DNA from 2 places in the Streptomyces sp. NBC_01298 genome. Region 2 is predicted to be linked to the other one. Evidence: predicted binding sites of a transcription regulator. Region 2 holds the regulator's gene; the other holds the start of a gene.
The links. Region 2 encodes HspR, which represses chaperone genes until heat shock. Its sites were predicted from a motif close to TTGAGNNNNNNNNNCTCAA; they were not measured.
Positions count from the first base shown of each region.

Region 1: lon (endopeptidase La) is a predicted target of HspR. The motif match lies at 2,090-2,108, and genes of this name have one in related genera.

Region 1 covers NZ_CP108414.1:3,201,201-3,205,406, forward strand. The annotation lists gene lon (endopeptidase La) at 1-2,067, opposite strand, end outside; gene OG730_RS14170 (DUF6817 domain-containing protein) at 2,233-2,799, shown strand; gene OG730_RS14175 (DUF4097 family beta strand repeat-containing protein) at 2,829-3,614, opposite strand; gene OG730_RS14180 (sulfurtransferase) at 3,731-4,206, opposite strand, start outside.
Region 2 covers NZ_CP108414.1:4,372,522-4,376,727, reverse strand. The annotation lists gene dnaK (molecular chaperone DnaK) at 1-54, shown strand, start outside; gene grpE (nucleotide exchange factor GrpE) at 54-734, shown strand; gene dnaJ (molecular chaperone DnaJ) at 795-1,997, shown strand; gene OG730_RS19745 (heat shock protein transcriptional repressor HspR) at 1,999-2,451, shown strand; gene OG730_RS19740 (helix-turn-helix transcriptional regulator) at 2,585-3,619, opposite strand; gene OG730_RS19735 (Rieske (2Fe-2S) protein) at 3,902-4,206, shown strand, end outside.

The sequences.
Region 1 (4,206 bases), 1.2 Mb from region 2:
CACCGCGCCCGCCGGGAAGTGGATGTGCACGCCCCGGTCCTTCAGGTCGGCGACCGGGAGTTCCAGCTCGGCGCCGTGGGAGCGCAGGAAGCTGAGCGCGATCTGCGCCGACTCCTTCATCACGTCTCCGAGCTGGCCCGTCAGCGTGAGCCCGGCCGCGCCCGTCTCGGGATCGGCCAGCGAGGCCTCGACGAACAGGACGTCACCGCCCGCCCCGGTCACGGCGAGGCCGGTGGCCACGCCCGGTACCGCGGTGCGCCGCTCGGCCGGATCCTGCGCGGACTCCGGCACGTGGTGCGGCCGCCCGATGAGGGCCCGCAGGTCGTCGGCGCCGATCCGCAGGGGCAGCTCCCGCTCCCCCAGCTCGTGCTGGGAGGCCACCTTGCGCAGCAGCCGGGCGAGGGAACGCTCCAGGGTGCGCACGCCCGCCTCACGGGTGTACTCGCCCGCCAGCTTGCGCAGCGCGTCCTCCTCCAGGACCACTTCCTCCGCGGCCAGGCCGGCGCGCTCCAGCTGGCGGGGCAGCAGGTGGTCGCGGGCGATGACGACTTTCTCGTCCTCGGTGTAGCCGTCGAGGCGGACCAGTTCCATGCGGTCGGCGAGGGCTTCGGGGATGGACTCCAGCACGTTCGCCGTGGCGAGGAACACCACGTCGCTCAGGTCCAGCTCCACCTCCAGGTAGTGGTCCCGGAAGGTGTGGTTCTGGGCCGGGTCGAGGACTTCGAGCAGCGCCGCGGCCGGGTCGCCCCGGAAGTCGGAGCCGACCTTGTCGATCTCGTCGAGCAGGACGACCGGGTTCATGGACCCGGCTTCCTTGATCGCCCGTACGATCCGGCCGGGCAGCGCGCCCACGTACGTACGCCGGTGCCCGCGGATCTCGGCCTCGTCGCGGACTCCGCCGAGGGCCACGCGGACGAACTTGCGCCCCATGGCGTGGGCCACCGACTCCCCGAGGGAGGTCTTTCCGACGCCGGGAGGGCCTACGAGCGCCAGCACGGCCCCGCCCCTGCGCCCGCCGACGACGCCCATCCCGCGCTCGGAGCGGCGCTTGCGCACCGCCAGGTACTCGGTGATCCGGTCCTTCACGTCGCTCAGCCCGGCGTGCTCCGCGTCCAGGACGGCGCGGGCTCCCCGGATGTCGTACTCGTCCTCGGTCCGCTCGTTCCAGGGCAGTTCGAGCACGGTGTCCAGCCAGGTGCGGATCCAGGACCCCTCCGGGGACTGGTCGCTGGAGCGCTCCAGCTTGTCGACCTCCTTGAGGGCGGCTTCCCGCACCTTCTCGGGCAGGTCGGCGGCCTCGACGCGGGCCCGGTAGTCGTCGGACTCCTCGCCCTCCTGCTCCCCGCTGAGCTCGCGCAGTTCCTTGCGCACGGCGTCGAGCTGCCGCTTGAGCAGGAACTCGCGCTGGACCTTGTCGACGCCGTCCTGGACGTCCTTGGCGATGGACTCGGCGACGTCCTGCTCGGCGAGGTGGTCGCTGAGGGCCTTGACCGCGAGCTTCAGCCGCGCGATCGGGTCGGCCGTCTCCAGCAGCTCCACCTTCTGCTCGACGGTCAGGAACGGGGAGTACCCGGAGTTGTCCGCGAGGGCCCCGACCCCCTCGATCTGCTGCACCCGGTCCACGACCTGCCAGGCCCCGCGCTTCTTGAGCCAGGTCGTGGCGAGCGCCTTGTACTCCTTGACCAGCTCGGCCACGGCCCCGGGCAGCGGATCGGGGACGACCTCGTCCACCGTCTCGCCCTCGACCCAGAGCGCGGCCCCGGGGCCGGTCGTCCCGGCCCCGATGCGGATCCGGCCGCGGCCCCGGATCAGCGCCCCGGGATCCCCGTCGGACAGCCGCCCCACCTGCTCCACGGTCCCGAGCACCCCGGTGCCGGCGTACTTCCCGTCGACCCGGGGCACGAGCAGCACCTTCGGCTTGCCGTCCCCGGCGGCGGCCTGGGCCGCCTCGACGGCGCCCCGCACCTCGGCGTCGGACAGGTCCAGCGGGACGACCATCCCGGGCAGCACGACCTCGTCGTCGAGCGGCAGCACGGGCAGGGTGAGCGTTACGGACGTCGAAGCCATGATGTTCCCTCCGGCAGTGAAGTTGAGCTATGCCGACTCAATGCACGGGCGCCTCCCGATGTTCCCCAAGTGCCGTTCGCCGGGGGCGAACACTCGTCGCCCGCCGGATGTCCGCATGGCGATCGCGCCGGGCGCCGGACCCGGATGCCTCGTCATGATGGGCGCATGACGCCCAGCGACGACAAGCACGCACCCACCGATTCACCGGCGATCGCCCTGCTCAAGGAGGTGGGGGCGGAGACCACCAAGCACTCGGGCGGGACGCTCCTGACCCACCTGCTGCGCGTCGAGGCACTGGTCGCCGCCTGGGGCGGTCGGCCGGCGCTCCGCACCGCGGCACTGTGCCACGCCTTCTACGGCACCGACGGACTGCCCCTGATACTCCTGGACCTCTCCGAACGGGCCCGCCTCACCGAGGCGATCGGCACGGAGGCCGAGGAGCTCGTCTACTTCTACGCGAGCTGCGACCGCGAGGCCTCCTACCCCGGCCTCTCCGCACCGGACGAAGCGTCGGCGGTCTTCCGGGACCGGTTCACGGGCGAGGAGTTCGTTCCGTCCCCTCGGCAGCGCCGCGACTTCGCCGAACTCACGGCGGCCAACGAGCTGGACCTGGCCAAGGTGAACGCGTCCTTCCGCGAACGCAACGGCGCCGGTCTGCTCGAACTGTTCACCCGGTGGTCCCCCCTGCTGTCGGAGCCGGCCCGCCGCGATGTGACCGCCGTGCTCGGCTGACCCGCTCGGGCACCGGGGCGGGGCGCGGCTCAGGCCGCCGAGATGACGATGTCGCCCGACGAGGTCCGTACGGCCAGCCTGGCGGTCGCGGACGGGTCCCCCGGGACGGTGATCTCGCGGTCGCCGGAGCTGGTGGAGACGTCGAGGGCGTACGGAGCCGAGGGGACCTTCACCTTGGCGTCGCCCGAGCCGGTCTTCACGGCGACCGAGGCCGGCGCCTTCGCGAAGGCCAGGCGGACGTCTCCGGACTCGGAACGGGCGTCCGCGCCCGGCCCGGCGAGCCCCTCGGCGGCGATCGAGCCCGAGGAGGTACGGACCTTCAGCGGGCCGGCGATCCGGTCGGCCCGGACCGAGCCGGAGGAGGTCGTGACGTCGGCGGCGGCCACGCCCGCCACGGTGACGCTGCCACTGGAGCTCCCGGCGCGGACGGTCGCGGAGGCCGGCACCTCCAGCCGGTAGTCGACGGAGCAGCGGCCGGAGCAGTTGCCGTTCGTGAGGGTCAGGACGCCGCCGGAGATCCGCTGGGCGGGCTCGGGCACGGTGTCGCCGCGGTAGTGGACGGTGCGGCGGACGGTGACGCCCGGGCCGGTTCCGGCGACCACCTCGATGGATCCGCTGCCGGCGTCCGAGACGTCGACCGTCGTGACGGCCTCCGCGACCGTGGCATCGGCGCTCGCCGTCTTCTCGTCGCCCCCGCGCGAAACGAGGGAGAAGGAGCAGCCCGTGAGCAGCAGCCCGGCGGCGAGGGCCGCGGCGGTGTAGGTGGCGGTGGCCTTGGCCTTGTCGGTGCCGCGCGGGCGCGTCTTCGTGGTCATGGTGTCGATCGTGCCCGCGCGGCCGCCGCGGGGGCATGGTGCACGTCCCCGGATCCGGGGTGGGGTTACCCCCCGCCTCAACTCCCCGCCTCACCTACCCGCCTCACCTACCCGCCTCACCTACCCGCCACGACGGGCCTGTCCGGGGACGGCACGCCCCATTCGCTCCAGGAGCCGTCGTACACGGCGAGGTCCTGGTACCCGGCGAGTTCCGCGCCGAGGGCGAGCACGCAGGCGGTGACGCCCGATCCGCAGCTGAAGTACAGCCGTTCCCGCTCGCCCACCGCCGCCGCGAAGGCCGTACGGAGTTCCGCGGCGGGGCGCATCAGGCCGTCGGGGCGCTGGAGTTCGCCGAAGGGGAGGCTGACCGCGCCCGGCATGTGGCCGCCGCGCAGGCCCGGGCGGGGTTCGGGGGCGGCGCCGGCGAAGCGCTCGCGGGTCCGGGCGTCGAGCACCGCGGCGGCCGGGTCGGCCAGGGCCGCCGAGACGGTGGCGGCGTCCACCAGCAGCCCGGCGCGGGGCCGGGCCGTGAAGGAGCCGCGCGGGCCCTCGTAACCCGGTCGGCGCCGCTCCACCGGCCGCCCGGCGGCGA
Region 2 (4,206 bases):
GTCGTCGACGCCGAGATCGTGGACGACGAGAAGCCGAAGGGCGGCGCTGCCTGATGTCGGAGGAGACCCCGGGCTTCGACGAGAAGCCCGAAGTCCCCGCCGACGGCACGCCTGACGACGACGCCGCCGAGCCGAAGGCCGCAGCTTCCTCCAAGGAGGAGGCCGCGGCCCCGGCCGGGGACTCCGCAGCAGCAGCACGGGGCGTTCAGGAAACGGCTCTCCTGGCCCAGCTGGACCAGGCCCGCACCGCGCTCGGCGAGCGCACCGCGGACCTCCAGCGCCTCCAGGCGGAGTACCAGAACTACCGCCGCCGGGTGGAGCGGGACCGGATCGCCGTCAAGGAGATCGCGGTCGCGTCCCTCCTGACGGAACTCCTCCCGACCCTGGACGACATCGGCCGGGCGCGGGAACATGGCGAGCTGGTCGGCGGCTTCAAGTCGGTGGCCGAATCGCTGGAGACCGCCGCGGCCAAGATGGGCCTGCAGCAGTTCGGCAAGGAGGGCGAGCCCTTCGACCCGACGATCCACGAGGCCCTGATGCACTCGTACGCACCGGACGTCACCGAGGACACCTGCGTGGCGATCCTTCAGCCGGGGTACCGGATCGGCGAGCGTACGATCCGTCCCGCGCGGGTCGCGGTGGCCGAGCCCCAGCCGGGCGCGGCGCCGAAGTCCGAGGCGGCGGAAGGCGAGTCCGCGTCGGACAAGGACGCGGATGCCCCCGACAAGGGCTGACGCTGCGGCGCCCTTTGCACGACACGTAGGACAAGAAGCGCGAGAGGAGGGACACCGGGGATGAGCACGAAGGACTTCGTCGAGAAGGACTACTACAAGGTCCTCGGTGTCCCGAAGGACGCCACGGAGGCCGAGATCAAGAAGGCGTACCGGAAGCTCGCCCGCGAGTTCCACCCGGACGCCAACAAGGGCGACGCCTCGGCCGAGGAGCGCTTCAAGGAGATCTCCGAGGCGAACGACATCCTCGGGGACGCCAAGAAGCGCAAGGAGTACGACGAGGCCCGCGCCCTGTTCGGGAACGGCACGCTGTTCAATCAGGGGGGCCGCCCCGGTCCCGGCGGGGGCGGCGGCTCGTTCAACTTCGACCTCGGCGACCTCTTCGGAGGCCAGCAGCAGGGCGGCGCGGGCGGCGGCTTCGGCGGCGGCGGACTGGGCGACGTCTTCGGCGGCCTGTTCAACCGCGGCGGCGCCGGCGCGGGTCCGGGCACCCGTACCCAGCCGCGCCGCGGCCAGGACATCGAGTCGGAGGTCACCCTCTCCTTCACGGAGGCGGTGGACGGGGCCACGGTCCCGCTCCGGATGTCCTCGCAGTCCCCGTGCAAGGCCTGTTCGGGCACCGGCGACAAGAACGGCACGCCCCGCGTGTGCCCGACCTGCGTCGGCACCGGCCAGGTGTCCCGCGGCAGCGGCGGCGGCTTCTCGCTGACCGACCCCTGCGCGGACTGCAAGGGCCGCGGCCTCATCGCCGAGACCCCGTGCGACATCTGCAAGGGCAGCGGGCGGGCCCGCAGCTCCCGGACCATGCAGGTCCGGATCCCGGCGGGGGTCTCCGACTCCCAGCGGATCCGGCTGCGCGGCAAGGGAGCTCCGGGCGAGCGCGGCGGCCCGGCCGGTGACCTGTACGTGGTCGTGCACGTGGACGCGCACCCGGTCTTCGGCCGCAAGGACGACAACCTCACGGTGACCGTTCCGGTGACCTTCGCGGAGGCGGCGCTGGGAGCCGACATCAAGGTCCCGACCTTGAACGGTCCCTCGGTGACGCTGAAGCTGCCCCCGGGCACCCCCGGCGGCCGCACGATGCGGGCCCGCGGCAAGGGAGCGGTCCGCAAGGACGGCACCCGCGGCGACCTGCTCGTGACGGTGGAGGTCGCGGTCCCGACCGAGCTGAACGACAAGGCCCGCGAGGCCATGGAGCTGTACCGCGAGGCGACGGAGTCCGAAGACCCGCGCTCCGCGCTGTTCGAGTCCGCGAAGGGAGCATGACATGGACGGCCGCCGTAGGAGCCAGTACCAGCTCACCGATGAGACCCCGGTCTACGTGATCTCGGTGGCCGCCCAGCTCTCGGGCCTCCATCCGCAAACGCTGCGCCAGTACGACCGCCTCGGCCTGGTCTCCCCGGGCCGTACGGCCGGGCGCGGCCGGCGCTACTCGGCCCGTGACATCGAACTGCTCCGCACGGTGCAGGCGCTGTCCCAGGAAGAGGGCATCAACCTGGCCGGCATCAAGCGGATCATCGAACTGGAGAACCAGGTCGCCGCGCTCCAGCAGCGCGTGGCCGAGCTCTCGACGGCCGTCGAGGGCGCCGCCACCGTCCTCCAGCAGCGCGAGGCCCAGGTGCACGCCTCGTACCGGCGCGACCTGGTCCCGTACCAGGCTCCGCAGCCGGGCAGCGCCCTGGTCGTCTGGCGGCCGGCGCCGAAGCGGCCGCTGGGCTGAGCGGGCGCACGCACGCACGCGCAGAGGCCCCGCCCGAACCCTTCACGAAGGGTCTGGGCGGGGCCTCCGCGCGTGTCCGCCGGCCGTAGCCGCCCGCGACCCGTCCCGGGCCCGCCCCCAGCCGTCAGCGGGGCTACGGCAGCCCCTCGGCGTCCCCGGGGCCCGAGTCGTGCAGGATGCCGGACTCGGCGATGAGGTAGCCCAGCTGGGCCCTGCTGCCGCTGCCCAGGGCGGTGGCCAGTTTGGCGATGTGCGCGCGGCAGGTGCGCACGTTCATGCCCAGGCGCCGGGCGATGGCCTCGTCGACGTGCCCCTCGATGAGGAGGTGGGCGATGGAGCGCTGCACGCCGGAGATCCCGTCCGGGCTGTGCGTGTACGTGACCTTGTCGTTCAGCGGCACGGCCCTGCGCCACAGCTGCTCGAAGACCTTGATGAGGTACTCGATCAGCCCCGGGTGCCGCAGTTCCAGGGCGACGCGCCGATCATGGCTCGCGGGGATGAAGGCCACGGTACGGTCGAAGATCATGAGACGCTCGATGAGCTCCTCCAGTGTGCGGATCTCGACCTTGCCCGTGGAGATCCTGTCCACATAGGCGAGCGTGCCCTGGCTGTGCCGCACGGTGTGCTGGTAGAGCGTACGGATCTTCACCCCGCGGTCGATCATCGGCGAGGCGCGCTCGAGGGACTGGCTGAGGCTGAACGTCGGCCGGGCGCCACCCGGCTGGACGGTCAGGGCCTCGGTGTGACACTCGGAGGTGGCCAGGTCGATGGCGGCGTTGATCTGGTCGAATCCCTCCAGCACCGTGATCGCGTGGGTGTTGGCGGGGCTCCGGGCGCTGAGGGCGAGGAACGGCTCGAAAGCGTCGGTGAGGTCCACGGCGGTTCGCCGGCGGTCCTGGATCTCGCGTTCGATCGGGTGGAGGCGCTGGGCGAGCGCGACGGACGGGGGAACCGCGCGCAGTTGGTTCGCGTCGTCCGGGTCGGGGCGCAGCAGCGCGAATTCGAGCAGGCAGGGGGCGTTCTTCACTTCACCGCGGGCGACGCGGCCGGTGCTCAGGGCCGCTGCGTAGAGCCGCGTTCCCTCGGCGCACATCTCTGTGACGGGGTGGTGATGTGTCGGGTTTGTTGTGCTCTGCGTCAAATCTCCACCCCCCAGGGTCCTGAACATGTAAGAACATGATGCATCGTCCCTGTGGCACTGACGTGCCTGAATGAGCCATCGTCTGTCAGTGCGGGGGAGAAGATTCCATCAAGTGAGGACGAAGCCGACCATGTATAAGAGAATGCTTCGCTCGGCGCTTGCCGTTGTTTTCTCCGTCGCCGCGATTTTTGGGGCAGTCGCCGCTGTCAACGGGGACACGGGAAGCGCTGACACCAGTGCCAGTACGTCCGTCGAGAACAAGGTCGGGAACGACTTCGGCTGGGACACCATCCCTGCGCAGGTTTCCTGATGACCCCCGACGACCACGGATTCCGCCGTGAAATGGCATCGGCATACCGCTCCGGCTGGCAGTTCATCGATCTGACCAGTGCCATTCCTTACGCCGGTGACTCGCTGAAGGTCACCCTCTTCGGCCAGCCCATCGTCGTGGTGCGGGAAGAGGACGAGGACGTCCGCGCCTACCGCTGTCTGCGTCGCCCCCGGGGCGCGCCGCAGCCCGTCCGCTGCGAGATCCGGTACGGCATGGTCTTCGTCAATCTGGACCAGCGTGATCACCAACTTTTCGAACCCGACTCCGCCGCCACCCCCCGCAG